Regions from separate parts of the Caloramator sp. genome, predicted to be linked through region 2. Evidence: predicted binding sites of a transcription regulator. Region 2 holds the regulator's gene; each other region holds the start of a gene.
The links. The regulator Rex, encoded in region 2, represses fermentation and respiration genes when NADH is low (regulators of the CRP and FNR family bind a similar motif). The targets are predictions, from matches to a motif close to ATTGTTAANNNNTTAACAAT.
Positions count from the first base shown of each region.

Region 1: the regulator Rex is predicted to act here: its motif matches at 5,207-5,226, upstream of hypB (hydrogenase nickel incorporation protein HypB).
Region 3: the regulator Rex is predicted to act here: its motif matches at 1,577-1,596, upstream of fdhF (formate dehydrogenase subunit alpha).

Region 1 covers NZ_JAIHAO010000006.1:63,329-73,638, forward strand. Annotated here, with positions in the region: gene JG776_RS03590 (hypothetical protein) at 21-704, shown strand; gene JG776_RS03595 (alpha/beta hydrolase) at 1,060-1,992, shown strand; gene JG776_RS03600 (DUF4179 domain-containing protein) at 2,019-3,050, opposite strand; gene JG776_RS03605 (sigma-70 family RNA polymerase sigma factor) at 3,040-3,573, opposite strand; gene JG776_RS03610 (hypothetical protein) at 3,846-4,049, shown strand; gene JG776_RS03615 (DUF1847 domain-containing protein) at 4,075-4,701, shown strand; gene JG776_RS03620 (GNAT family N-acetyltransferase) at 4,739-5,062, shown strand; gene hypB (hydrogenase nickel incorporation protein HypB) at 5,354-6,022, shown strand; gene JG776_RS03635 (FAD-dependent oxidoreductase) at 6,044-8,737, shown strand; gene JG776_RS03640 (hydrogenase maturation nickel metallochaperone HypA) at 8,857-9,198, shown strand; gene yjeM (glutamate/gamma-aminobutyrate family transporter YjeM) at 9,547-10,310, shown strand, end outside.
Region 2 covers NZ_JAIHAO010000010.1:72,447-82,756, forward strand. Annotated here, with positions in the region: gene JG776_RS05360 (SLC13 family permease) at 1-1,117, opposite strand, end outside; gene JG776_RS05365 (HD domain-containing protein) at 1,360-1,938, shown strand; gene JG776_RS05370 ((2Fe-2S)-binding protein) at 2,004-2,228, shown strand; gene JG776_RS05375 (glycerol-3-phosphate responsive antiterminator) at 2,230-2,790, shown strand; gene JG776_RS05380 (hypothetical protein) at 3,165-3,548, shown strand; gene JG776_RS05385 (hypothetical protein) at 3,550-4,251, shown strand; gene tsaD (tRNA (adenosine(37)-N6)-threonylcarbamoyltransferase complex transferase subunit TsaD) at 4,302-5,324, shown strand; gene JG776_RS05395 (ATP-binding protein) at 5,683-7,923, shown strand; gene JG776_RS05400 (redox-sensing transcriptional repressor Rex) at 7,929-8,573, opposite strand; gene JG776_RS05405 (ABC-F family ATP-binding cassette domain-containing protein) at 8,722-10,310, shown strand, end outside.
Region 3 covers NZ_JAIHAO010000026.1:10,815-21,124, reverse strand. Annotated here, with positions in the region: gene fdhF (formate dehydrogenase subunit alpha) at 1-1,559, opposite strand, end outside; gene pulA (type I pullulanase) at 1,912-4,038, shown strand; partial or broken gene JG776_RS08805 (ferritin) at 4,159-4,667, shown strand; gene JG776_RS08800 (gamma-glutamyl-gamma-aminobutyrate hydrolase family protein) at 5,000-5,722, opposite strand; gene JG776_RS08795 (aminotransferase class V-fold PLP-dependent enzyme) at 5,833-6,984, shown strand; gene JG776_RS08790 (hypothetical protein) at 7,296-7,847, opposite strand; gene JG776_RS08785 (hypothetical protein) at 7,848-8,669, opposite strand; gene iadA (beta-aspartyl-peptidase) at 8,966-10,138, opposite strand.

The sequences.
Region 1 (10,310 bases), on a different contig from region 2:
AATTTTTGTGGGGGAGTTTTATGTCAGAGAATTTAAGAGGTACGATAGAGATAATATTTAATATTACTTATTTATTTTTAATATGGTTAATGGTTGTAAAGATGAAATTAAATAAAGAAAAATTAAAAAATAAGCAACAAAAAGTGGGGGGATATTTACTTTTAGCATTCTTTTTACTTGCTCTTGGAGATACAGGACACGTTGGATTTAGAGCATATGCATATATGTTAGGGGGAATAGAAAAGTATTCGGTATTAGTTGGATATGGTGCCTTAGCGACAGCAATTACGGTAACATTATTTTACATTGTTTTTCTATATGTTTGGAGATATAGATTTAACAAGGAGTTTGGAATATTTCACTATTTTTTAATAGCATTAGGTATTTTAAGAATATTTATTTTATTTTTACCTCAAAATAATTGGTCAAGTTTAAACCAGCCATATATTTGGTCTCTTATAAGAAATATCCCTCTTGCAGTTCAAGGCTTGAGTGTTGCCTCTTTGATGTATATTGATGCACAAAAGGCTAAAGATATAACCTTTAGATGGATAAGTATTATGATTTTTGTATCTTACGCCTGTTATATACCTGTAATACTTTTTAATAATATAAACCCAATGATAGGATTATTGATGATACCAAAGACAATTGCATATATTTTAGCAGGATATATAGGTTATAGAGGAGTATATAAACCTTAAATCCATATCCTGCTTATTGTTTTTATGATAATGCAACAAAATCAATAAGAAAGCAGGATTGGGATGATTTTATCAGACAGTTGAAATAGTATTTTTTTAGAATTTATTATAGATTCCTTCTTAGTTTATTTAAAAATTATAGCTGAGAAGGAATTTTTTCAATAGTTTATATGCTATAAATTAAAGTATTAACAAAAATATAAATAGGTAAAAATTCATTACATAGAAGGAATAATAAATTTTTACACGAATATATATTGATAAAAGTATATAAAATTAGAATAAATTTATATAAAATAATTTTTAACTAAAACAAGAAATGTACCTTATAAAATTAGGGGATGGAGGGGGTAATGTGAGGATTGAGGAATTTACATTTAAAGATAAGCAGAATGTAGAAATTTTTACATACAAGTGGCTTCCAGATGAGGATAAAAGGATTAAAGGTGTAATTCAGATAGCACACGGAATGGCTGAAACGGCTGCAAGATATGAGAGATTTGCAGAATTTATAACTAACGAAGGGTATGTAGTGTACGCAAATGACCATAGGGGGCACGGCAAAACAGCTAAATGTATTGAAAATGTAGGTTATATAGGCAGAGATGGATTCTACTGGATGATAGAGGATATGAAACAATTAAATGATATTATTAAAAAAGAATATTCTAATATTCCAGTATATTTAATGGGACATAGTATGGGATCATTTCTTTCACAGGGATATATTCAAAAGTATGGTGATAGCATAGATGGAGTAATTTTATCAGGAACTGCAGGTAAACAGGGATTTTTATTGGAATTTGGAATACTTATTGCAAAACTTGAGATGAAAAGAAAAGGTGAGAGATGGCAGAGTAACTTATTAAATAAACTATCCTTTGGAAATTATAATAAATCATTTAAGCCCACAAAAACAGAGTTTGATTGGTTGAGCAGTGATGAAAAAGAGGTAGAAAAGTACATAAATGACCCATTTTGCGGAACAGTATTTACATCAAGCTTTTTCTACGACTTTTTAAAGGGACTCAAGATGATACATCAAAATAGGAATATGGCTAAAATACCAAAGGACTTACCTATTTATATTTTTGCAGGTGAACTTGATCCAGTAGGAAATAATTGCAAAACTATTAGATGGCTGATAGAAAGATATAGAAAATTAGGAATTAAGGATATAGAGTATAAGTTCTACAAAAACGGAAGACACGAGATGTTAAATGAAATTAATCGTGATGAAGTTATGAGGGATATTTTAATATGGCTTGAATCACATAAAAATAAGTGATATGGTTGTCATATCACTTATTTTTATTAATTTATTTTTTTTTGTAATTTTATTTGTCCATAATTAGGTATTATTAGTTTTAACAATTTGTGTTCTTCGTAAGAGCTTATTTTAAAATTAGTTGATATTGTAGTTTTGCCGTCATTAGTATTCATAGAACAGATATTTGTTTTATATTCGTTGCCATTTTCATCGATAAGTATTAGATTGTCTATAGGGAACTCTTTATTTTCATATACTTGATTTACGTTAAAGATAATATTAAGTGAAGTAGGCTCAGCTTTAATAGAAACTATATCTATATTCGGTATACTGTTTAAAGCACTATAATTATATTCTTTAACATACTCAAAATTATTTTGTATTAATTTTAAAGTCCAGTTACCCTTTATTGAAGTTTTATTATTTTTATATAATATGTTGACTTTATCTACTTTTATAACTGCTTCTTCTATTTTAGGTATAGAACTATCACAGGATTCAAGAATTGTGTCATACTGTATTTCACCATTTTCTAAATTGAGTAGTTCAAATTTGTCTTCTATACTTGATATAATTGATTTTTTTATATTTAAATTTTCTTCTTCAGTATAACCAGATTGTCCAATATAATTACCATTTTTATCGATAATGCTATAACTTAAGTATATTTTTTCTATATCTCCTTTTAATAATGATAAATCTTCAATTTTTATTTTAAAACTTATACCTATTTTATTAGAATCAGCAAAATAGCTTTGTAATTTTATTGATATATCATTATTAGTTGTTTCTGATTCTGTTCTATTTATATAACCATTATTAATAGCTGTTTCAATACCTTTGTCGTTAAAATTTAAAAATGATTTTATTACACTTGCTATTACATCATTTGATAGAATAGCACAAACCATAAGTAAACACATAGCAGCAGCAATTGTATTTTTAAAATATTTTTTTCTTTTATTTTTCTTTCTTATTGATTCATATGCATTATCTATTGATGTTCTAACCTTATCAGAAATTGTACATTCACTATTCAAAACCTTTGATAATTCAGTTTCAAAATCATATCTCATTTAATATCACTCCTTCATTATCTAAAAAATATTTCTCTCTCAAAATGGTTTTTGCTCTTGATAATCTTGATTTAATTGTACCTTCAGGTTCATTAGTTAATTCACTTATTTCCCTTATGTTAAAGCCAGCAATGTAATAAAGAACTAACACCAATTTATATTCTTTATTTAAAGTATTTAGTGCATCATTTAATTCAACTTTAAAAAATTCGTTATTGTTTTTATTCTTTTGAGGTAATATATCTTCTACAGGGATAATTTTTTTATTCTTATTTAAAATAGAATTACATTTATTAATGAGAATTTTGCATATCCAAGTATTAAAATATTTTTCATTTTTAAGTGTTTTTATGTTTTCATATGCTGTAATAATTGTATCTTGAAGTGCATCTGCGACATCATCTTCATTAATAAGCATACGTTTTGCAACTTTATAAAGAACTATTTCATACTGCTTCATAAGATTAATAAAGGCTTCTTCATCTCCTTTTTTAGCCTTTTTAACCATCAACGATATTTCCAAACTATTGCACTCCCTTCTAAGTGTAGTCTAATATGTGCACATATTGTTTCATTCACTTTATTAGATAAATAATAAACTTATTTAGTTGCATAACTTTAAAAAATATTATCAATTATGTATGTTGTTATTATACGTTATAATTAATAAAGTTAAAATAAAAAAGAGATAGTAATATCAATCACTACATTATTGGCATAAGATAATAACCTTTACAAAATAGATTTATGTGTTAGAATAAAATTAAAAGCAATGTTCATTTTTTAGGAGGAATTATGAGTATTAAAAAGGATATGGTTTTGCTTGATATTTTAGAAAAATATCCAGAGACAGAAGATGTTTTTCATATGTATGATGAGAGAGCAGGTGTATGTATTATGTGTTCTCATCTATTTGACTCATTAGAATCTGTAACAGAAAAATATAGTATAGAATTAGATGAAATATTAGATAAACTAAATAGAGCTATTAATAGTTAAATTTATAATATTAAGAGGTGAGTAAATGTATACTTGTGCATCCTGTAATGAACATTATTGTAGAAGAGGAGAATTAGAAAAAACACCCTCAAACTGTCCTTGTAATGAAACTGCAGAAGTTGAGAAATTTAAGGAATTATATTTACAGGAGGAAAATTATAAATTAGCTTATAATTCTGCTTTGGTGGAGGCAGAGGGTTATTGTAAAAAAACCAGACTTGAAGAAATAATGGATTTTGCAAATAAATGTGATTTTAAAAAATTAGGAATCGCATTTTGTGTTGGTTTAAACCAAGAAGCTAAAAAGTTAGCTCAAATACTGAAGGAAAATGGATTTGAGGTATGTTCTATTATATGTAAAAACGGAAGTATTCCTAAAGAATTTTTGAATATTAAAGAACATCAAAAAGTTAGACCAGGTAACTTTGAAGCAATTTGTAATCCAATAGGACAAGCGATGTTTTTAAACAATGAAAAAACAGATTTAAATATAATATTAGGGCTTTGTGTAGGTCACGATTCGTTGTTTATAAAATATTCAGAGGCACCTGTGACTGTTTTTGCAGTTAAGGATAGAGTATTGGCACACAACCCATTAGGTGCACTTTACCTTTCAGATAGCTATTATAAGGATAAATTGCATAAAAAGTAATATAACTATTTAAAATTTATATAAGGAGGTACAGAATATGAATTGGAAATTTGAAGATGGACGTATATATAGTGTGGATGATAAGGGTGAATTAATGGCAGAGACAACTTATGTTTTAAAAGAAAATGGAGAAGTTGATATTGACCATACCTATGTTAATCCAGTTTTGAGAGGACAGGGTATAGCCTCAAAAATGATGGAGGTTGTTGCAGAATTTTTAAGAGAAAAAGGATTAAAGGCAACAGCAAGTTGTTCTTATGCAAATAATTGGCTTCAAAAGAACAAAGAAAAATATTCAGATATAATATCAAAGGAAATTGAAAATGAAGCTATTGCCTGCAAAATAGGTGGAAAACATTAATAGAAACAAAAAAGTTGAGGTACTTAATACCTCAACTTTTTTGTTTCTACTGTGCTTCAGAGAAAATTTCAATCATAGATACATAAACCATAGCACAAGCATAAAAGCCAAGACTTATTGAAAGAAATTTAGTAAAGGTGTTTTTTAGTCATTTTTTTATCAAAGTTGAAAAGGAAATCTTTAAAATTTGTAGAATATTTGTAATATAAGTTTTATTTTAAACTTTAAATATATTATGTGCTACTTTAATTATTATTTTCATAAATATTTTATAGATGGAGGTGCGGGAGTGTGAATACCTATAAAATTATTGAAATTAAAGAAAGTGTTTTCTCTAATAATGATAAACAAGCAGATAAACTCAGGGAAGAGTTAAAAAACAAAAAGACATTCTTACTAAATCTTATGTCTTCACCTGGTTCAGGTAAAACTACTACTGTTTTAAGAACAATAGAAGCATTAAAGGATGAAATGAAGATAGGTGTTATGGAGGCAGATATTGATTCTGATGTTGATGCAAGCTTAGTTGCAAAAACTGGTGCAAAGGTAATACAGTTACATACAGGAGGAATGTGTCATCTTGACGCAGATATGACAAAACAAGGATTAGATGCACTTGAGGCAGATGGACTTGATTTAGTTATACTTGAAAACGTAGGAAATCTTGTTTGCCCAGCAGAGTTTGATACTGGCTCCTCAAAAAATGCAATGATTTTAAGTGTTCCAGAGGGAGATGATAAACCACTAAAATATCCTTTGATGTTTTCAGTTGTAGATGTTCTTTTAATAAATAAGATTGATGCAATGTGTATATTTGATTTTGATATTGAGAAGGTAAAGGAGCGTGTTAAAAAATTAAATCCAAACATAAAGGTTATACCAATCTCTGCAAAAACAGGGGAGGGGTTTGATGAATGGATAGATTGGTTAAGAAATGAGGTAAAGGCTTGGAAGGAATAATTTTTGAAGGGGGATAAAATTATGGTAAAAGAAAAGGTACTTGATTTAGCAAACAAGATAAGCAGAACAAAGCGTGGTTCAAAGGATGAAATTACTCCAAATGACCCAGAATACAAAATATTAGAGCCTATAATTACTGAGGAGATGGCAGAGGTAGGATTGTGCCTTGAGCTTAGAAAACCACAAAGTGCAGAAGAAATTAGTAAAAAATGTGGCAAATCTTTAGAGGAGACAGAAAGGTTACTTTGGGAATTAGCAAAAGCTGGAGCAGCATTTGTAAATAAAATTGATGGAGTGGATAAGTTTTGGCACGAGATTTGGGTTCCAGGTCATATGGAGATGATAGTTAACAATAAAGAAAACGCAAAAAAATATCCACAGCTTGGTATGGCCTTTGATGCATATGGTAAAAAGAGAGGACCTAAGGCGGCAGGTAATGTGCCAGTAGGACTTGGCCCAATGCGTGTAATTCCAATTGAACACGCAATTGAAGGCGAAACAAGAAGGGCTTCCTTTGAAGAAATTTCAAAATATCTAAATGAAAACACAATTTTTTCAGTTTCTGATTGTTCCTGCCGTACCGCAAGAGAGGCAATGGGAGAGGGATGTGGCCATTTAAAGGAGGATATGTGTATTCAACTTGGACATGCAGCTGAATATTATATTAGAACAGGAAGAGGAAGGCAGATTACTCGTGAAGAGGCCTTTGAAATTATAAAAAGAGCAGAAGAAAATGGGTTGATGCATTGCATTCCAAACACAGATGGGCCAGGAAAAACTCACGCTATCTGCAACTGCTGTGGCTGTGGATGTTTTGCTGTAAGAATTGCAAATATGTTTGTAAACCCTGATATGGTGCGTTCAAACTATGTTTCTCAGGTTGATAAGGATAAGTGTGTTGCCTGTGGAGAGTGTGTAGAAAACTGTCCAACAAATGCCTTAAAACTTGGTCAAAAGTTGTGTTCTAAAAATCCTATTCCTGAGAAGAAAAGAGAACTTCCCTATGATACTGAATGGGGACCTGACAAGTGGAATGTAGATTATCGTACTAATAGAAGGGTAGTGTTAGAGACTGGTTCAAGTCCTTGCAAAGCAGAATGCCCAGCCCATATTGGTATTCAAGGATATATAAAGCTTGCGGCACAGGGAAGATATACAGAGGCACTTGAACTTATAAAGAAGGAAAATCCATTCCCAGCAGTATGTGGACGTGTATGCCCAAGATATTGTGAATCAGCTTGTACGAGAGGAGATATAGATGATCCTGTTGCTATAGATGAAATTAAAAAGTTTATTGCAGAACAGGATTTAAATAAAGAAAGAAGATATATTCCAAAAAAGAGACACAACTATGGTAAAAAGATTGCAGTAATTGGAGCAGGTCCTGCAGGATTATCTTGTGCTTATTATCTTGCAATAGATGGTTATAAAGTGACTGTCTTTGAAAAGGAAAAGGTATTAGGAGGAATGTTAACTTTAGGAATACCATCCTTTAGACTTGAGAAGGATGTTGTTAATGCTGAAATAGATATATTAAGAGAATTGGGTGTAGAGTTTAAAACAGGTGTTGAAGTTGGTAAGGATATTAAGTTAGATGATTTAAGAAAACAAGGTTTTGAAGCCTTCTATATTGCAATTGGCGCTCAAGCTGGAAGAAGACTTAAAATTGAAGGAGAGGAAGCAGAGGGAGTAATAACTGGTGTTGATTTCTTACGCAGTGTAAATTTAGGAGAGCTTAAAAATCTAAATGGCAATGTTGTTGTGATAGGAGGAGGAAATGTTGCAATAGACGTTGCAAGAACAGCTGTAAGAGTTGGGGCTTTAAATACTTCTATGTATTGCTTAGAGAAGAAGGAGGAGATGCCAGCTCTAAAGGAAGAAATAGAGGAGGCGGAATCAGAGGGAATTGTAATAAATAACTCTTGGGGACCAAAACGTATCATTACAGAGAATGGTAGAGTCATTGGGGTTGAGTTTAAAAAATGTGTTTCAGTATTTGATGAGAATAAGAAGTTTAATCCAAAATATGATGAAAATGAAACAAAGGTAGTAAAGGCTGATTATGTTCTAATTTCAGTAGGCCAAGCAATTGATTGGGGAGGATTAATTGAAGGTACAAAAATTGAGATTAATCCAAACAATACAATAAAGGTTGACCCAGATACTTATCAAACAGGAGAAAAGGATGTATTTGCAGGTGGAGATATTGTAACAGGACCAAAGTTTGCAATAGATGCAATAGCTATGGGAAAAGAAGGAGCAATATCAATACATCGATATGTACACCCTGGACAGAGTTTAGTTCTTGGTAGAACAAAAAGAAATTATAAGCCCTTTGATAAAGAAAATGTTGTACTTGAGGGTTATGACAGAATGCCAAGGCAAAGACCCCTTCACGTTGATGGAGATAAAGCAAAGGCAACATTGAGGGATTTACGTGGTACATTTACAGAAGAACAGGTTAAAAAGGAAACAGAACGTTGTTTGAGCTGTGGTGCAACAGTTGTTGATGAATTTATGTGTATAGGGTGTGGACAATGTGTTACAAAATGTAAATTTGATGCAATCAAGCTTGTTAAAAAGTACGATGCACAAAACCCAGAGTTTAGCAAAATGAAATCAACAATAGTTAAATATGCTCTAAAACGAAAAATTAGGATTACTCTTAAAAAGCCTTTAAAGTATATGCAGTCTGTTTTCACAAGAAAAAAATAGAGGTTTTTTATAGAAAGTAGTTAATATGACGCTCAAGTTTTTAATAGATTATATATTGTCGCCAGCATTTAAGTTGGCGACAATATTGTAAGCTAAAAATTTTAAAGAGAGGTGTTAATATGCACGAATTAGGTGTTATAATTGAGGTTGTGAAATTTGTTGAGGATTTTGCAAAGAAAAATAAGTTAACAAAAATAGATACTCTTGTTCTTCAAATAGGAGAGCTTTCAGCTATGATTCCAAGATATATTGAGGCTTGTTATCCAGCTGCAGTAGACGGCACAATGCTTCAAGATACACAATTGAAAATTGAAATTTTACCTGCAAATGCAATATGTAAAGAATGTGGTAGTGTATTTAATGTTATTCAAAATAATAAGGTATGTCCTAAATGTAAAAGCGAAGTTTGGGAACTTCTCTGTGGAAGGGAGTTTATGATAAAGGAAATTGTAGCCTATTAATATAGGTATTTCCCCTCTTGATAGGTGTTAAATTTTATTAATAAAAAACAATATCTGCATTAATGTTTTGTCATAAATTCAATTGCAAAATATTTAGATAATAAAATATTAACTATAACTTTTAATAATTGAATATAACAAGTTTTTTTATTCATAATTATAGGTTTCAAATTTTAAATTGGACACAAAGTGAATATAAAAAAATTTATTAGGTCAAGCGAGCAAAATATATAAATAATCAAAATATAAAAACTTTTTACAGAATTATTGCGGATGTTGTCGAAATGTGTATAATAGTATTTGTGTGATGAACAAATAAGAAAAAATACCTAAGGAGGGGGACAAAGAATGGCATCAAATAAGAAGCCAACAGGCAAACTTACGCTGGTATCATTGATACTTATGATTTTTACTTCAGTGTACGGCTTTAACAACATTCCAAGATCATTCTATAAGATGGGATACGCTGCTATTCCATGGTTTATACTTTCAGGAATAACTTTCTTTATTCCTTTTGCATTTATGATGGCTGAATATGGTGCAGCCTTCAAGAATGAAAAGGGTGGAATTTATTCTTGGATGGAAAAATCAGTAGGACCAAGATTTGCGTTCATAGGTACATTTATGTGGTACGTTTCATACATTATATGGATGGTTAACGTATCACAAGGTATGTGGGTTCCTTTCTCAAATGCTATATTTGGTAAGGATACAACAAAGGATTGGGTAATTCTTGGATTATCAGGACCAAAACTACTTGCTGTACTTGGTATATTATGGATAGTATTCGCAACTTACATCTCAACAAAGGGTCTTGATAAGATAAAGAAGATTACTTCACTTGGTGGTTCAGCAGTTGCAGCACTTAACATAGTTCTATGGATAGGTGCTATAGCAATATTAATATTAAACAAGGGACAACTTGCTCAACCAATAGAAGGACTTAAGTCATTTACTCAATCACCAAATCCTAAGTATGCAGGAAATATAATGGCAGGACTTGCGTTTATAGTTTATGCAATATTTGCATACGGTGGAATTGAAGCAGTTGGTGGTCTTGTTGACCAAACTGAAAATGCTGAAAAGACATTCCCAAAGGGAGTTGCTATATC
Region 2 (10,310 bases):
CAAGTCCTAATGTTAATGACCAAACAAAATTATCTTTACATAAAGCTAAGTCAGGATTTTGATTTATTATGCTAAGTAGAATATAGGACATAGTTAGAGCCATAGGAACATTATCAACAACAGCACTAATTATACCACATATCCAAATAAAAGATAATGAAAGAAGTATAGGGTTTCCATTTGATAGTTTTATTATCTTTTCTGCAATTACAGATATAACGCCTGTTTTTTCAAGTGAACCTATTATTATAAATAGTCCTATAAAAAATAGAAGTGTTTCACCATCTATTGAACGCAGTATATTGTCGGAATCTTCTTTGAGTAATGAAAGACAAACCATTGCTGGGAGTAAAGTTGCAATAGATGCGTATATATGAAATCCAAACATCTCATTTAAAAGATGATGTGTTACAAGGAAAACTATTGCAAAAACAAAGGATAAACCACCTATCTTTACATATTTTAAATTTGATATTTTGTTTTCTAAGATTAGTTGTTCTTTTTCTACCTCATTAAGTTTTTTAATTGACTTTAGTTTGTTAAAGTTTATTAAGAAGAAAAATAATGTTACAACAATCGTTGAAATGAAGGCAATAGGACCTGTATTTCTTACAAAATCAGAGAAGGTGTAGTTAAGTACACTTCCTATTATTACGTTTGGAGGGTCTCCAACTAAAGTACCACTTCCTCCAATGTTTGCAGTACATACCTCTGCAATAACAAGAGGAACAGGATTTATATCAAACATTTTACAAAGGTTTATTGTTAATATTGTAAAAAAGATAAGAACTGTAATACTGTCCATAAAACCCGCAAGAAGTGCTGTTATTAATGGAAAAACAATATATATTTTCTTGATATCAAAATTAAGTTTTTCCATTATTTTAACAGCCATAAAATTAAAAAAGTTTGCCTCTTCAAGTACTTTTATAATAATAAACATTCCTAAAAGAAGACCTATTGTGTCCCAGCTAACAAAGGACATTGCATCATTTAGAGATAAAACACCCGATGCAATTATTATTAATGCACCAATTAGAGAAATTAAATATTTTGGAAGTTTTTCAAGCATCAAAAGTATATAGGTTGCTGAAAACGTTATTAGTGCAATTGTCATCAAATCCCCCCTCAAATGTATTACTAATTAAATTATACAAAAAATTAATAAAATTTGCACTAATTTTGTTTAAAAAGATAGAAAAATATTCTGTTATGTCATAAAATTAACTTAAATTGTCTTTACTGAGTTTATAAGCAATATTTTTAGAAAAACAAAGTTTTATTTTAGAAAATTATGGTATATAATAGTAAAAAAGATTTTTTAATAAATAGAGTTTTAAAATCTATGGTGGTGGGTATATGAATAGTTTGGCACTTAAAATTGCTTGGGATGTACATAAAGATCAAAAAAGAAAAGGTTCAAATGCACCATATATAATTCATCCTGTAGAAGTTGCTGTTATAATTTTGGAAAATGGTGGTGATGATGATTTAGTTACAGCAGGGCTTTTACACGATACATTAGAGGATATAACATCTGGAAGAATGGAACTTTTAAAGCTTATAAAAACAAATTTTCCCAAGAGGGTTGTTGATATAGTTTTATCTGTAACAGAACAGGAAAAATTATTGGTTAATAGAAGTTTAACAAGAAGTGAAAAGATAAATACTTGGAAAAAAAGAAAACAAGAAGCCATAGATAAATTAAAAAATGCGTCAATAGATGTAAAGATTGTATCTTGTGCAGATAAGTTAAGCAATATAAGAAGTATGGTTGAGGACTATAACACTATGAGAGATAAATTATGGGTAATGTTTAATGCAGGTTATGACGAGCAGAAGTGGTACTATTTTCAGCTATTAGATGTATTTTTGGATTTAAAAGCATACCCAATGTATAAGGAACTACAGGATAAGATTGATTATATATTTAAATAATTCTAAAAACTATCCACAAACTTATTAACATATGTGGATAAAATTAACATTATAGGAGGACAAATGTGAATAGTAATTTAAATAATTCAATTATGGATAAGTTAACTAAGATATGTATTTTTAAATCTATATCCAGGTTAAATATAAAAATGGCAATTGAAGATGGAGCAAAGACAGTAGAGGATGTTAAAAAAGCTACTGGTGTAACAACTGGTTCCTGCAGAGGAAAAAGATGTTCAGAAAAAATTCAAGAACTTATAGATGAATATTATAAAAATTTGGAGGACTAAAATGAGGCAAATAATAGAGTATCTTGAGGAAAATCCAATCATAGCAGCTGTAAAGGATAATGCTGATATTGAATATGTTATAAAAACAGATGTAAAGGTAATATTTATGTTATTTGGAAGTATTCTAACTATAAAGGATACAGTATCTTTGTTAAAGGAAAAAGGAAAAAAGGTTTATGTGCATATAGATCTTGTAGATGGATTAGGCAGAGATGAGGAGGCAGTAAAGTTTTTAAAGGGGGCAGGTGTTGATGGTATAATTACCACAAAGCCTACTTTAATAAAGTCAATTAAAAATGAGGGTATTGCGGCTATACAAAGATTATTTATGCTTGATTCACGCTCTTTAGAGACAGGAATAAAAAGCATTGTTGAGGAGAGGCCGGATGCTGTTGAGATAATGCCAGGCCTTGTAAGCAAAGTTATTGGCATAATCCATAAAAAGATAGATATACCTGTTATTGTTGGTGGATTAATATGTGATAAAACAGATATTATAAATGCACTTTCTAATGGAGCGATTGCAATTTCAACATCTAAGAAGGAACTTTGGAATGAGTAAAAAGAGGTGTCGTTTTCGACACCTCAATCTGTTTAAAAAGTTATATATTGATTAGCCCCATGAAGGATTTTTTGGACATCAGTTCATTTTGCTAAGCAATTCTAAGCTTTTCTTTGTTTGAAAAAGTCCTACCCTCGCGATGCCATCGTCCTGATGGCCGCTCGGCTCGGCACGTTTTCGACACCTCTTTTTTACATAAAAAAAGCCCGGGGGGGATCCCGGGAAATGGGTAAATGGGTTGGGGTTTGTTTGTTGCCGCATAATTATAATAACATAAAATATTAACTTTGTGTATTAAATTTTTGTAAAAAAATGATGTAAAATGTCGAACAAAATCAACTATTGTTTAATAGTATAGATTAGGGGTGAAATATATGGTATGTATGAAACTTTTTCAAAAACCAAATAACGATAATATTAATTTACAGGATATAGATAACTTAATTTATTTAAATAAAAATATTTTAGTAGTTCAAATGGAAAATCCGTGTACCTGTTGCCATTATGAAATTCTCAAAAAAATGAAGATTAGAAGTCTGTTAATAAGTAATTTTTTATTTAAAAGGATAATTGATGTATTAGAAGAATTGGGTTATACTGCTCAAACAACATTGACAGATGAAGGTGATATATTAAAGATAAGGTGCACGTCTTTAAATAATAATATAGAAATTTTATATTGTGGAGTAATAATTATGGATAATTTTGATTTAAAAATAATAGATAATTTTATTCCTATTTTATTAGGGGATGATTAAGGTGGTATCAAAAATATTAAGAAATATACATTTTCAAGCATTACTCGCAAAAGTTCTTGTTATTTTAATTGTATATGTCCAGGGAATCAGTATTTTAAAATTTTTTGCTTTTGCAAAAAATTTTTCTGATACTGCTATAATTGCTTTAGATATGGCGATTGTTTCGTATATAGTTGATCAAATATTGATTAGTATGCTTAGAAGATATATAAATATTTATGTATCAATAAAAAATAAAAAAACAGCCGAAAATATAACTATATTTGAAAGAGGTTCAAATAGTATTCAAAAGGTTATTTTGACTGTATCAATAAAATCTAAAAGTAAATTTATACTAAACCTAATAAAAAGCATATTAAAAAATGATAAATTAATATTAAAACTAAAATGGGCCCATGATACTTGGTTGACTTTTCAAAGAGTAAACGGTCTATTAACAATGAATCCAGATGCTTTATTCTATGCAGAAACTGACGGACTTTGTATAAATTTATTTGACCCGGTACAGCTAGATGAAGTTGAAGCTGAAATAATAGATACACCTTTATTAATAAGTTGTGATATGGGTGATAAGACAGAGGGAGAGATAGTAAGCGAAATAAATTTAATAAGCAACAGCAGAATAAAGAAGAAACTTTTAAATTTAATAGTTTCTCTTTGGTTGGACGTATTTTATGTTCCTCACAAAATAAAGGTTGTATAAATAGCATTTTGGGGTATAATTAAAATGAAAATATATAAGGAGAGATACAGATGAAGGATTTGATTGTTATTGGAATAGAATCAAGCTGTGATGAAACATCTTGTTCTATTGTTAAAAATGGAAGAGAAGTTCTTTCTAATATAATATCTTCACAGATTGACATTCATAAGAAATTTGGAGGAGTTGTTCCTGAGGTTGCCTCAAGAAAGCACGTTGAAGTTATAAGTAATGTGGTAAAAGAGGCAATAGAGAAGGCAAATATATCCTTTGAAGATATAGATTTAATAGCTGCAACATATGGTCCTGGTCTTGTTGGTGCTCTTCTTGTAGGATTATCCTATGCCAAGGGATTAGCATTATCCTTAAATAAACCCTTTGTTGGAGTAAATCACATAGAGGGCCATATAGCAGCAAACTACATAGCACACAAGGAATTAGAGCCACCCTACCTATGCCTTATAGTTTCCGGTGGACATACACATCTTGTTCTTGTTAAGGACTATACTGAATTTGAAGTATTAGGAAGAACAAGGGATGATGCAGCAGGAGAAGCCTATGATAAGGTTGCAAGAGCTTTAGGACTAGGTTATCCAGGAGGACCTCTAATTGATGCCTTAGCAAAAGAGGGAGATGAATATGCAGTAGATTTTCCAAAGGCATACCTTGAAGATGAAAGTTTTGATTTTTCCTTTAGTGGACTCAAATCTGCAGTTTTAAACTACTTAAATAAAATGCAGATGACGGGAAAAGAAATTAAAAGGGAGGATATTGCAGCAAGTTTTCAAAGGTCTGTTGTTGAGATATTGACTGAAAAGGCAATAATTGCGGCAAAAAAATATAATATGAAAACAATTTGTCTTGCAGGTGGTGTTGCAGCAAATTCTAAGTTAAGAGATACATTAGCAAAAGAATGTAAAAAAGAAGGAATTAATTTTTACTATCCACCGATTAGTTTATGTACAGATAATGCTGCAATGATAGCAAGTGCAGGATATTATAATTATAATGCAGGGCTTGTGTCGAATTTAGGGCTCAATGCATATCCTTCATTAAAAATAGGACAAAGATTGTAGAATTTGTGGATATTTTGGATATGTTAACATATTAAGTGTGGATAAAGTGGATAAATCTGCAAAAGCTCCACAAAACAGCCTGCAAAACCTGTGGATAATATTGTGGACAATGTGGATATAACTTAATTTTTTGAAAAAAATAAAGATAATTAATTTTAGATTATCTTTATTTTTTATTGTATTATTGCAATTACATAAAAAGGAAATGAATAAGTAAAAGAAGAAATAAAGAGAAAATAATAGAAAAAAGTCAAAAAAGTACAAAAAAAGCTTTCATTTTAGCAAAATATGTTATATTATATAATTAGTCATTTAGAAAAATATCTATAATTTTTGTGTTGAATTAGGGGGAAGTCGAATGAATTTTGATAAATACTTCCAAAGAGGTGTTAGGTATACCCTAATTAACACCGACGATGATTATGCTTATGATGTGATTGCGGCGTTTATATCGTGGGGAATTAGAAATAATAGAAAGTGTTATTATTTTGTCGATAGAGATGTTCTAACAAGCCTTGATTTTTATTTAAGGCAGGCAAATATGGATATGATTGAACTTATTGCGAGTAATAAATTAATAGTTCAATCTTCTCAGATTTTCTTTGAAAATAATAATGTAAATTCAGCATATCAAAACATCAAGGATATGGCAAAGGATGCAGTTATGGATGGATATGACGGAATAGCCATAATTTCCGATAGAGAAGCCTTTTGTCATAGCGATTATGATGAGGAGTTTTTATATAACTATGAAAAGGAATTAAACGATATATTTGAAAAATATCCAGTTTCAGCTATAAGCTGCTATAATATAGACAAATTTGGTGTTGATGCTCTTTTTGCAATAACACATTTAAATCCTAATTTTATATATAAGAACAACGATGAGGTATATGTTCATATAAATGATGAAGGGTTTTTCACAAAGGAAGAAACATTAGGAATTGTACAGGAATTTTTAAAGAAGAGAGAAAAGGTAATAAGAGAAAATAAAGTATATAAATTTATAAGCAAATTATCTGGAGAATTGTCCTATAAAAAGGATGAAGGTGAGATACTTGAGACAGCATTAAACATAATATGTAGTTCTATTTCAGCAAATAGAGGTTTTGTTGTACTATTTGAAAACAATGATTTGCCAAAGGATTTTAATTCTGACTATGTAATATCTTATAATATTAATGATGATATAGTAAATACATATAAACAGCATATTGAAGGTGGAACTTATAATCCAAAGGTAACTTTTTCAAAATTAAACTGTTTAGTATATCATACTAAAGATATATCAGGGCCAATAAAGGATGTTATGCAAAAGAACAATATATTGTCTTGTATAACAATTCCGATAAAGTTTGATGATGATATATTAGGATGTATGTGGCTTTCAAGTCAAGACAAGTATTTCTCCTTTGAAGATAGTTCTGAGTTTTTATATATGGTATGTCAAACGATAGGCAAAATGCTTGTGGAATATAGAAGGTATAAAAAGATACAGGACAGTTTAATTCAATCAAGAAAGATGCAGGCATTAGGAGAGTTAACCGGTGGTATAGCCCACGAATTTAACAATATATTAACTCCAATATTGGGATATATACAAATTTTAAAAAATAACATAGACGACCCTATACTTAATAGATATATAGAACTTATTGAGGAAAGCGCAAAGGATGGAGCAAAAATAGTAAAAAGAATACAGGAATTTTCAAAGCAAAAGCATAAGGAAAAGGAACTTTGTGATATAAACAGGATTATTATTCAATCTGTTGAAATTACAAAACCAAAATGGACCTATGAATCTCAAATAAGTAAGAAGAGTATTGATGTAAAATTAGATTTAAAGGCAAAGGGATTTGTTGAAGGCACAGCTACTGAGCTTAGAGAAGTATTTGTTAATATAATCTCTAATGCCATAGATGCTATGCCAAATGGCGGATTCTTGAGTATAGAGTCATTTAATAAGAAGGGAAATATAGTGGTAAAAATAAAGGACACTGGAGTTGGTATGACTGAGGAAGTTAAAGAGAAGATATTTGAGCCCTTCTTTACAACAAAAAATGAAAGAGGAAATGGACTTGGGCTTTCTATTGTTTACTCAATAATTGAGGAAATGAATGGACATATAGATGTATCAAGCCAAGTTAATGAAGGAACTGAATTTGAGATCAAACTGCCTGCAAAGGGTGCAGGATTAAGCAGAGAACATCTTAATGAAAGTTGTGAAGAAAAGCAAATTTATAAAATATTAGTTATAGATGATCAAGAGCCAGTTGCAGTGGCAGTATCAGAGATGCTAAAGAGTCTTGGACACGACTCGGTTTATGTAGTTGATGATAGGGAAGCCCTTGAACTTATAGAAAAATATGATTTTGATGCAGTAATGTGTGATCTTGCTATGCCAAATTGCACAGGTGCTGAGCTTTCTGAAAAAATAAAGCAGAAGAAGGATATACCAGTAGTTCTAATGACAGGATGGCTTGGTAATCTAAATGATTCTGATAAGAAATATATAGATGATATAATACAGAAGCCCTTTTCAATTGAAGAGCTTAAAGATACAATCCAAAGAATATGCAAAAATAAAGTGGGCAAATAGCCCACTTATTCTTTAAATAATTCAGATTCGTTTAATCTGTAGCTCAATATCATTAAACTTTCACTTAGATGTACATTTTCTACTATAACATCATCTGGTGCATTTAAATCCGTTGGAGCAAAGTTCCATATACCTTTAATTCCATTTTTAATCATTATGTCTGCAACCATTTGTGCGTGCTCCTTTGGAACACATATAATACCTATATCTATTGGATTTTCCTTAAGGTATGTATCTAAACAATCTACATCCTTAACTTCAATATCCCTTATTTTAATTCCAATAAGCTTTGGATTTTTATCAAAAATAGCCTGTAGATGGAATCCTAACCTTTCAAACTTTGCATAGTTTGCAACAGCTTGCCCTATATTACCTGCACCAACAATTATTGTTTTATAATTCTTATCAAGTCCAAGTATTTTTCCTATTTGGTCATATAAATCCTTAACGTTATAACCATATCCCTGTTGCCCAAAGTCACCAAAACAGTTTAAATCCTGCCTTATTTGAGAAGCTGTAAACCCTATTCTTTCTGAAAGTTCCTTTGAAGATATCCTATCTATATCTTTTCTTAAAAGTTCACCTAAATACCTATGATATTTTGGCAATCTTCTGATAACTGCCATCGAAATTTTAGTTTCCTTTGCCATATAGCTTCACTTCCCATCCTTATAATTTTCCCCTATCATATATGTTATAATATGCAAGAATTAATGTCAATTACCTAAAAAGTATTGCCTTAAAGATGGGTTAATATTAAAATTAATCTGTTAAGCTATTTTAAGTTGAGGTGAAAAAATGGCAATTCTTTATGTTAACAATATAAAAAAGTCTTATGGAGTAGATGTAGTTTTAGATGGTGTAAACTTAATAATAAATGAAGGCGATAAAATCGGATTTGTTGGAAGAAATGGTGCAGGTAAAACTACTCTTTTTAAAATAATAACAGGTAGCATAAAGCAGGATGAGGGGGAAATAATTCTACAAAAGGGAAAGACTCTTGGGTATCTTTCGCAAAACTTAGACATAGATGAAAATCTTACTGCCTTTGAAGAGGTTATGAAGGTATTTTCAGATATAAAAGAGATAGAAGAAAGAATGAGGCAGATTGAAGGGGAGCTTTCAGATCCAAATTCTGACCACGAAAGGCTTCTAAAGGAATATGGAAGGCTTCAGGTGGAATTTGAAAATAGAAATGGATATAGCTGTGAAAGCTATGCAAAGGGTGTACTTATTGGACTTGGACTTCTTGAGGAGGAAATAAACAAAAAAATTTGTTATCTATCAGGAGGACAAAAAACAAGAGTAGCTCTTGCAAAATTGCTTTTAAAAAGCCCTGATGTTCTTTTATTAGATGAACCAACCAACCATCTTGATTTAGAAGGAATAGCCTTCCTTGAAAATTTCCTTAAGGAGTATAAGGGAACTGTGCTTATTATTTCCCACGATAGATATTTCCTTGATGTAATAACCAATAAAACGGTTGAAGTTTTAAATGGTAAAGTAGAAGAATATGGAGGAAATTATTCTTATTTCATTAAAGAAAGAAAAAATAGAATAGAGCAGAGGGTAAAGGAATACGAATTAAAACAGAAGGAAATAAAAAGGCTTGAAGAGATGATAGAAAGGTTTAGGTCCTTCAATCGAGAAAAAAGTATAAAACAAGCAGAGAGTAAAGAGAAGATGTTGTTAAAATTGGAGGAAACTTTAGGAGATAGACCAATAACCTATGAAGAAAATGTAAAGATAAGTTTTGATACAAGAATAAAAAGCGGTAATGACGTTCTCCAGATTGAAGAACTGTCTAAATCCTATGGAGAGAAGGTTCTTTTTAATAATATTAATTTAATGATTAGAAAAGGTGAAAAGGTTGCACTTATAGGAGAAAATGGACGTGGAAAAAGCACACTTTTAAAAATAATAAAGGGTGAAGTACAGCCTGATAGTGGATATATAAGGCTTGGCAGAAATGTAGAGATTGGATATTATGACCAGGAACAAAGGGACTTAAATCCTGAAAAAACAATATTAGATGAGGTTTGGGATGAATTCCCACAAAAAACAGTCAGAGAAATAAGAAATGCACTTGCAGCCTTTCTCTTTAAAGGAGACGATGTGTTTAAACAGATAAAGGATTTATCTGGCGGTGAAAAGTATAGGTTAAATCTACTTAAGCTTATGTTGAAGAAGGCTAATTTTCTACTTCTTGATGAGCCTACAAACCATTTAGATATATTAACAAGGGAGGAGCTTGAGGATACCCTTTTAGAATATGATGGAACTATTTTTGTAATATCCCACGATAGATATTTCCTAAATAAAGTTGTACAAAAGATATGCGAGCTTGAGGAGAACAGTATTGTTGAATATCTTGGAAATTACGACTA
Region 3 (10,310 bases), on a different contig from region 2:
GAATACACGTGCTCAATACCTGATGAATGTTGAGTTATTCCCATTGAGTATACTATACTTGATTTTTCGCTCATTGCATAAAGCCTTGCTGCTTCTTTTATAAGCTCTGCCTTCACTCCTGTTATCTCTTCTACCTTCTCTGGAGTATATTGCTTTACTATCTCTACAAGTTCATCAAAATTTTCACATCTTTCTTCAATAAACTTCTTATCTTCAAGGCCTTCATCAATTATCACATTCATCATTGCATTAAGTAGTGCGACATTAGTTCCAGGTTTTAGCTGCATAAACACATCTGCGCCCTTTGTCAATTCTATTTCTCTTGGATCTGCTACAATAATCTTTGCTCCATTTAATTTTGCCCTTTTTATATAAGTTGCTGTAACAGGATGTGTTTCAGTAGTATTGGAACCTATTATAAATATACAGTCTGCCATCTCAAGTTCTCCTATACTATTTGTCATAGCACCGCTTCCAAAGGTTGTAGCAAGACCTGTAACAGTTGTAGCGTGGCAGAGTCTTGCACAGTGGTCTATATTATTTGTTCCAATTACAGCCCTCATAAACTTTTGGAACATATAGTTATCTTCATTTGTACATCTTGCAGATGCAAAGCCTGCAATACTATCTGGGCCGTACTTTTCTTTAATCTCCTTAAGTCTTGATGCAACATAATCTAATGCCTCATCCCACTCAACTTCAACAAATTCTCCGTTTTTCTTTATAAGTGGCTTCTTCAATCTATCTCTATGGTTTATGAAGTTGTATGCAAACCTTCCCTTTACACACATAAGACCTTTATTAGGCTCTGAAAAACAAGGTTCTACACCTACTACCTTATCATCCTTTACAAGTAGATACATCTGGCATCCAACACCACAGTAGGAACAGGTTGTTCTAACCTTTTTAACCTCCCAAGCTCTATACTTGTCCCTCTTTTTAACAGTTAGAGCTCCAACTGGACATACTGCAACACAGTTACCACAAGAAACACAATCAGACTCATATAATTTTCTATCAAAGGGAACTGCTATATGAGTATAAAATCCACGTTTTGCAAAACCTATGGCACCAGTACATTGTAGTTCATTACATACCCTAACACACTTTCCACAAAGTATGCACTTATTTTGATCGCAAACATAAAATTCATTGCTATCGTCTATTTCATATTTTATTTTTTCACCACCATACTTGTCCTCTTTAATGTCATATCTATAGCAGTAATCCTGTAATTTACAGTCTCCAGCCTTTTCACAGGTCAAACAATCTAATGGATGGTTTGAAATTAAAAGCTCCAACACTGTTTTTCTTGCCTCTATAACGCTCTTTGATTCAGTATGTACAACCATTCCCTCCTGAACAGGAGTTGAACAGGATGCTAAAAGGCTTCTTGCTCCCTCCACCTCTACAACACATATTCTGCAAGCACCGTGGGGCTTTAATCTTTCATCGTAACAAAGAGTTGGAATATCTTTTCCAATCAATCTTGCAGCTTCAAGTATTGTCGTTCCTTCTTCAACTGAAATTTTTACTCCATCAATGGTTAGGTTTATCATATAATCCCCCCTAAATACTTGTTAAATAGTTAACACACCACTCATATTTTACCGTTAATTGTAATTTTTCGCAATATTATTTATTGTTATTATATTTTTTATTAATTAAAATTAACAAAAATTTATTTACAATAGTACAAAAAATAAAATGTTAATTATATTACAGGGTAGTACTGCTCAAATAAAGAAAAGTATAGATTTTCTTAACTTCTATAAAAATATAAAAAACTAAATAGGAATAATATATAAACATCTCAGTAAACTCTTAAAGTTATTAACTTTGTATATTCCTTTTTTTATAAAAAAAATATAAAATAGTAAAAGACACTATATTTTGAAGGGAGAAGAAAATATGCTATATTCATACCTAAAAGGCTTTAACCAAGTAGTAGTACACGGAATCAAGAAAAACAAAATAAGAATAAACAAAAATACCAGAATAAAAATATTCCAACAGGATATTAATCACGAAATACAAAGAATTAACCTTTGTGGAGACGACATATGTATAAACATAAAAGGTCATATTGATATTAAAAAGCAATGCTATATTTTAATAGAAGGATATTTGCTTAATGTAAATTACTCTCCTCTATTTAAAACAGATGAATTTAATCTTATTTATGCCTATGATGGCCCACTGGGATATATTTATAATAAAGAATTTACAGAATTTTATGTTTGGTCACCTGTGGCAGAAAAAATAAACCTTTTACTTTATAAAAATTTTGACCCAACTATAGATGAAGAACCCGAAGTATATAAAATGGAAAAATTAGATAAGGGGGTTTATTATACAAAAGTCAACGGTGATTTGGATGGAATTTTTTATAATTATGAAGCCTTTGTATATGGAAAAAGAAACATTGTAGTTGACCCATATGCCTATGCAGTTGGAGTAAATGGACTAAGAGGTGCAGTAGTTGATTTAAAATCAACAAATCCTGAAGGGTTTGAGGAGGATAGGTATATTAAATTAAATACAAACGTTGACGCTATAGTTTATGAGCTCAGTATAAGGGATTTTACAATTGATTCTACAAGTGGTGTAAATCTTAAGGGAAAGTTTTTAGGCCTAACAGAAGAAAACACAAGCTTTGAGGAAATTCAAACAGCCCTTTCCCATATAAAGGATTTTGGTATAACACACGTCCAAATAATGCCTATGTATGATTTTAGCTACAAAAGTGTTGATGAAAAATATCCTCTTGATAAATATAATTGGGGGTATGATCCTCAAAACTACAACTGTCCAGAAGGTTCCTATTCAATAAACCCATTTTCACCAAAGAGCAGAATAATAGAACTAAAAAAATTAATTCAAAAACTACATAGCATTGGAATTGGAGTTAATATGGACGTTGTATATAATCATATGTATGAAGCACAGCAGACACATTTTGAAGGATTAGTACCAGGTTATTATTTTAGAAAAAATCTTAATGGAAGCTTTATAAATGGAAGCGGTTGTGGAAATGACACAGCATCTGAAAATTATATGATGCGAAGATTTATAGTAGATTCTGTAAAATATTGGACTAAAGAATACCATATAGATGGATATAGGTTTGACTTAATGGGACTTCACGATATAGATACAATGAATCGTGTAAGAGATGAAATATTAAAAATAAATCCAGATGCAATGATATATGGAGAGGGTTGGAACATACCAACAGGAATAGAAGAAGAAAAAAGAGCAATACAGAAGAATTCAGGTAAACTCATAGGGATAGGTTTCTTCAATGATACAATTAGAAATTCCGTTCGTGGTAGTGTATTTGAATATAAGGAGAAGGGTTTTGTAAGTGGAGCCTCAGGTCTTGAAAATACAATAAAGGAATGTGTTAAAGGACTTCCTAATCTTTATGTAACACCTTGCCAAAACATAAACTACATATCCTGCCACGACAACCATACTTTATGGGATAAACTAAATATATCTAATGCAAAGGATAGTTTTGAAGATTTAAAGAGTATGCATAAATTGGCCTACGCAATTGTTTTAACATCACAGGGTGTGCCCTTTATTCACTCTGGAGATGAATTTTTAAGAACCAAAAAAGGTGTTGAAAATAGCTACAACGCAAAGGATGAAATAAATAAGGTGGATTGGAGTCTTAAGGTTAAAAACATTGATGTTTACAATTATCTAAAGGGACTTGTTAATTTTAGAAAAAAACACCCTGCCTTAAGAATGAAGGATAGAGAACTTATAGAAAAACATATTGAATTTTTTGAATCCCCTAAAAATACTGTTATGTTTATGCTAAAGGACTATGCCAACTATGATAGTTTTAAGGATATAATTATAATTTACAATGCAAACAATAATACAGTAAAGCTTAATCTTCCTGAAGGCAATTGGTACTTATATATAGATAAAAACAATATATATGATACTCCACACAAAAGCTTCCAACTATCAATAGAAATTCAGCCACTTTCATTAACAATACTTTCAAACACAATTTTATAATTAAACTAAAACCTCTACCCTCTGTCCTCACAATATTAACTAATCAACTGTACTTTTTTGAAAATTAATGTTATTATATAATTATTATCCATAAATTATTTTTATAAAGGAGGTACTATTATGATATCACAAAGATTATTCGAAAAACTAAACGACCAAATGAACTTTGAGTTTTATTCATCACATATTTATCTTGCTATGTCTGCATATTTTGAATCAATTGATTTACCTGGATTTGCAAACTTCTTTAGAGTTCAAGCAGAAGAAGAAAGTTCCACGCAATGAAGTTCTATTCTTACATAAACGAAATGGAGGGAAGGATTTTCTTTAAAGGAATACCTGATGTAGAAAATGAATATAGTTCTGCCCTTGATGCTCTAAAGGCAGCCCTTGAACATGAAAAGAAGGTAACTAAGAGAATATATGAACTAATGGATATTGCACTTGAAGAGAGAGAACACGCAACAATGAGCCTCTTAAAGTGGTTTATTGATGAGCAGGTTGAGGAAGAAGCTACCGTTAATTCACTTATTAAAAAGCTTGAAAGAATAGGTAATGATGTAAGTGCTCTTTATTCTCTCGATGAGCAACTTTCCACAAGAGTATTTACTCCTCCTACTAATGCATAATAAGGTGCCCTTCACCTTGTGAGATTGTTGACAAACCCACTTGTTAGCTAAAGTATGAAAAAGCCCCATGAAAGGATTTTATTGGGCTCTTTCATGAGCTTTAACAATTCTTAGCTTTTCGACTTTGAAAAAGTCCTAAATTCGGCACAGGACGTGCCGAGCCGAGCGGCCATCAGGACGATGGCATCGCGAGGGTAGGACTTTTTTAAACAAAGAAAAGTTTAGAATTGCTCAGCCAAATGAACGAATGCCTTAAAATCCTTCATGGGGCTAATCAATAAATAACTTTTTCAACAGATTGACAAGAAACATATATCCTTGTGTCTTATTTTTTATACACACTTCTTTACAAAATACTCAAATAACCTTGTCATAACTGGATGCTTCTTTGCCATAAGCTCTGGATGCCATTGAACTGCCATAATATGTTTACTTTCATGTTCTATAGCCTCAATTACCCCATCAGATGAATAGGCAGATACTATAAAATTCTTTGGCACAACCTTTACTGCTTGATGATGAAAACTATTTACTAATATCCTCTCAGTATCAAACACCTCATAAAGCTTTGTCCCCTTCTTTATATCAACATAATGGCCTATATCGTGTATCCCTGCCCTTTGAAAGTGATTAATATATGTTCCCTCAACATCACTTATATCTTGATATAGCTTTCCTCCAAAGGCAACAGTTATTATCTGTTGACCTCTGCTAATTCCAAGTATAGGCATATCCTTCTCTATTGCCGCCTTTACTATAAAAAGTTCACATAAGTCCCTTGGAGTATATGTAAATCCCACATGAAGCGATGGCTCTTCTCCGTAGTATATTGGATTTACATCTAAACCACCAGATAATATAATTCCATCTAATGTATCCATTATCTTTAATAAATCCTCTTCACTGTTTATAATAGGAATTAAAACTGGTACTCCACCAGCCTCCATAACTACATCAACAAAGTCCTTTGCAACATAATTTCTCTCCTGCCCTAAAGATAAATCCTTATCTGAAATCATATAGTCACAAGTTATCCCTATTAGCGGCTTGCTCATCTTATCAACCCCTTTTTATTTTTATTTTATAACATTATATAAAAAATTACAAATTAATATTAATAATATGTTAAAATATAATTGACACATTTATCTAAAGGAGTGATACAGTGAAAAGAGTATACTTAGATAATGCTGCCACCACATACCCAAAACCAGAATGTGTTTCACAGGCTGTTTGTGATTTTATAGAAAATATAGGAAGCAACGTTGGACGTGGAAGCTATCAAAATTCCTACTCTGCGGCACAAGTAGTATATGAAACAAGGGAACTTCTCTGCAACCTGTTTAATTTTGACAACCCACTATCTACAGTCTTTACTATGAACATAACCCAAAGCTTAAATATGCTTTTAAAGGGATTTTTAAAACATGGTGACCATATTCTGGTGTCTTCTATGGAACACAACGCAGTAATGAGGCCACTTAATAGCCTTAAAAAATCAGGAATTGAATTCACGAAAATACCCTGTGATGTATTTGGTCAAATAGACTATGATGTGGTTGAAGGTTTAATCAAGCCAAATACAAAAATGGCAGTAATATCCCACGCCTCAAATGTTTGTGGTACAATGCAGGATATAGAAAAACTTGGCTCTATTTTTAAAAAATATAATATTCATTTTGTGTTAGATAGTGCTCAAACTGCAGGAGTATTTGATATAGACTTTAAAAAAGCAAATCTAAGTGCATTATGTTTTACAGGACACAAAGGTCTCCTTGGCCCTCAAGGGATAGGAGGTTTTATTATAACTAACGATTTTGCATCAAAAATAACCCCATTAATTGAAGGTGGAACTGGAAGCCTCTCTGAATCCGAAGAGCAACCTGAATATCTTCCTGATAAATTTGAGGCAGGAACCCTATGCCTTCCTGCAATATATGGACTTAATGCATCATTAAAATACATACAAAACGAAACAACTGAAGCAATAAGAGAAAAGGAACTTTATTTAACCAAAATATTTATAGATGGGGTAAAGAACATAGGCGGAATAAGGCTAATTGGATACGAAGATATTAAAAACAGAGCTCCTGTAGTTTCACTCTCCTTTGAAGATATAGATAATTCAGAGGTTGCCTTTTTATTAGATAGAGATTATGGAATTATGACAAGGGTTGGGCTACACTGTGCACCATCTGCCCATAAGACTCTAAACACATTTCCAAAGGGAACAGTAAGGTTTAGCTTTGGCCATATGAATACAGAGGAAGAGGTAAAATATACCCTTGATGCAATTTATAAAATTATTGGCAAGTAGATATGCTAAAATTTATATATAAATTATAGATTGTTGACAAACCAACTTGTTAGCTAAAGTATGAAAAGGCCCCATGAAAGGATTTTAAAATGGCATATTTCATGAGCTTTAGCAATTCTTAGCTTTTCGGCTTTAAAAAGTTCGTAATTCGGAACAGGACGTGCCGAGCCGAGCGGCCATCAGGGCGATGGCATCGCGAGGGTAGAACTTTTTCAAACAAAGAAAAGCTTAGAATTGCTTAGCAAAATGAAGCGATGCCCAAGAAATCCTTCATGGGGCTTTTTCAAACCAATTATAATTTCAATTTATTCTTATATCGCATCTCCAATCTTTTTAAAAAGATACCCTAAATACAGCCCTATAATACAACATATAATTGCAGAAATAATGGCAATATACCCAAATTCCAAAGGAAGATTTAAGGAAAAGGGATCAAAAAATATAACTAATACTGAAAATATAAAAAATGTTCTAAATGCATTATTTATGGATTTTTCTATTTTTAAAAGTCCTCTATCCCTTAAAACAGAAGAAATTCCTTGGCATAAAATATAAAGAACATATAAAAATAAAACTACTTCTAAAGAATTTAAAAATTTCAATATAATTATATTATACTGTGTTTCAAATAATTTATATAAATAATTCTGCTCAAGGATGTCCTTTATTCCTATTGGAATTAACACTATTGTTGGTAATTTTGCCTTGTTTAAAATTTCTATTTCACCAGATAACACCTTCAGTGCTTGAAGAATAAATATATATCCAATAAAATTAGGAAGTATATTTAAATAACCTATGTGGATATTTAAAAATATATAAATCATACCCCAAAAAAGATATTTATATGCTCCTTTATTCATCTATTTATTCACCCCACTTCTTTCATATTTAAGTGCATTAAAGATATCATTGCCTATAAACTGATTATTTACTTCAAAGGAGTTAACACCCCTTTTACCATCTAAAGTTTCAAATTCTACATTCACAAAAAAGCTATATACATTATATTTCATACTACTATCTTTATTATATTCAAAGTTTGCTTCTATCGTTAACTCTTCATCCTTTGCTATTATTGTTGAAGGCTCATCACCATTAACCGATTTACCATTAACCTTTAGTCCTAATAGACCATCCATATCCATAAACTCATAATTCAATTTTTTTATCTTTAAGTTCTCATTGGCTCTAAATGTAGCTATCGTTCTACCATCTGAAATACTACTTATTGATCTAAAGCTTAAAATATCGTTGTCTATTTTATTTTCTGTATATATATAAATTTTTCCTACATCAATAACTCTTTTTTCTCCATTTTTATATTCAACCTCAATCTTAGTAACAAGAGTATTTTTAATTTTATCTAAAATTTCCTTATCATCTCCCTGCAATAGATTTAATTCTATACTCTTTAAATCATAATTTCCTGAATGTATACTAATTGTTTTATTTAATATAACTGGTTTATAATCAATTTCAGGAAAATATATAGAAGTTATCTTATCCTCCCTATTAGCCATATCTATATAATAAAGACTAACAGTTTGCATTCCCTCTCTAACTTCACAGTAATGTTTTAAAAAGAAAGGTTCCTTTAAAACTTTAAAATAATATACGTTACCAACCCACGCTGCAATCCATAGAAAAAGTCCAAATATCACATAATTTCTTTTTATTCTCATAATACACCCCCTTAGAAACATACCATAATTATACATTAATACAGATTTAATTACAATATTTACATTAACTTGTTAATCAGGCTGTTGAAAAAGTTATATATTGATTTGCCCCATGAAGGATTTTAAGGCATTCATTCATAAACATAATAAAATCCTTTCATGGGGCTTTTTCATACTTTAGATAACAAATTGGTTTGTCAACAATCTGATTAACTTGTTAATCAATTCTTTTCAAAAAATAAAACCCCATCAATTTATAACTCTTTTTTTATGAGGTTGTCATTTACTCTAAAATTTTATTCAAACGTTCCCCTAAATAAAATATTTTTATCCTCCATTAAAATTTTTCCCATTGCAATAACTGTTTCTATTTCTAAACTATCCTTATCCACTAAAACTAAATCTGCATCCATATTAATATCTACTCTTCCCTTGTTATTTAGCTTTAATATCCTTGCTGGATTCTTTGTTATACATTTTAAAGCCTTATCTATAGGAACCTTATCTTCAAGTACTGCATCCCTAACCTCTTTATACAGCGAAGTAACCCTTCCTATACCAAGCTTTACAAATTCACCCTTCTCATTAAATTGAGGTAGGCTTCCCTGCCCGTCCGAGGTTAGTGTTATATTATCCTCACCTACACCCTCTTCAAGGCAAATTCTAATTGCCCTACTTGCCTTTATTTCTCCCTCTTCCCAAAATACTGGATCTGAGCTTGTTGTAAAATCTATAAACCCACCCTTCTTTGCATATTCAATTCCCTCTTTAAAGAGCTTTGGATTTCTATTTATGTGCGTCGGCCAAAATTGTGTTATTGGTATTTCAGTTGTATCTACTATCTCCTTTAAATAGCTTAACATCCTATCTCCATCACCTAAATGAATATTTACAACTCCAGCCTTTTTAGAGAGAATTCCTCCAACCCTTGCATCTGCAGTAAGCCTTTTTATTTCCTCTATGCTTGGCTGTGACGACCTGTGGTCGGATAGTGCAACCTCTCCAACTCCAATAACCTTATCTATCATCATAATATCCTTCATAACACTTCCTGTTAAAGTAGCTGTAGGAACCCTATAGGAACCTGTGTAGATATATGTGCTTACTCCCTCCTCCTCAAGTGCCTTTGCCTTTGCATAAAGGTTTTCCATACTTCTTGTAATACCATCTGTTCCAAGACAACCAACTATTGTTGTAATACCTCCTTTTATAATGTCCGATAAAACTATCTCAGGAGTTCTTGTTGCAGATCCTCCCTCTCCTCCACCACCTGTTATATGTACGTGGCCATCAATAAATCCAGGGAAGGCATAATACTTTGAGCCATCAATTACTTTTACAGGAAAAGGTAGTTTTAAATCAATATCGTCATCTCCAATATAGGCAATTTTATCATCCAATATCAATATAATTTTCTTACCTTTATATTCTGGAGAATAAACCTCTATATTTTTTATAAATATAACCATCTCAACCTCTCCTTTTTAAATAAATTTAAAATTTATTAAGCAACAACTATGCCAATCTTATTTTTCCTTTTTAAAAAATACATATTTAATAAAACAACTCTTCTATGCTCTTTTTATTACCCTATAATAACCTATATTTGGTTAAATTTTTAATTATATTTTCGCCAATAAC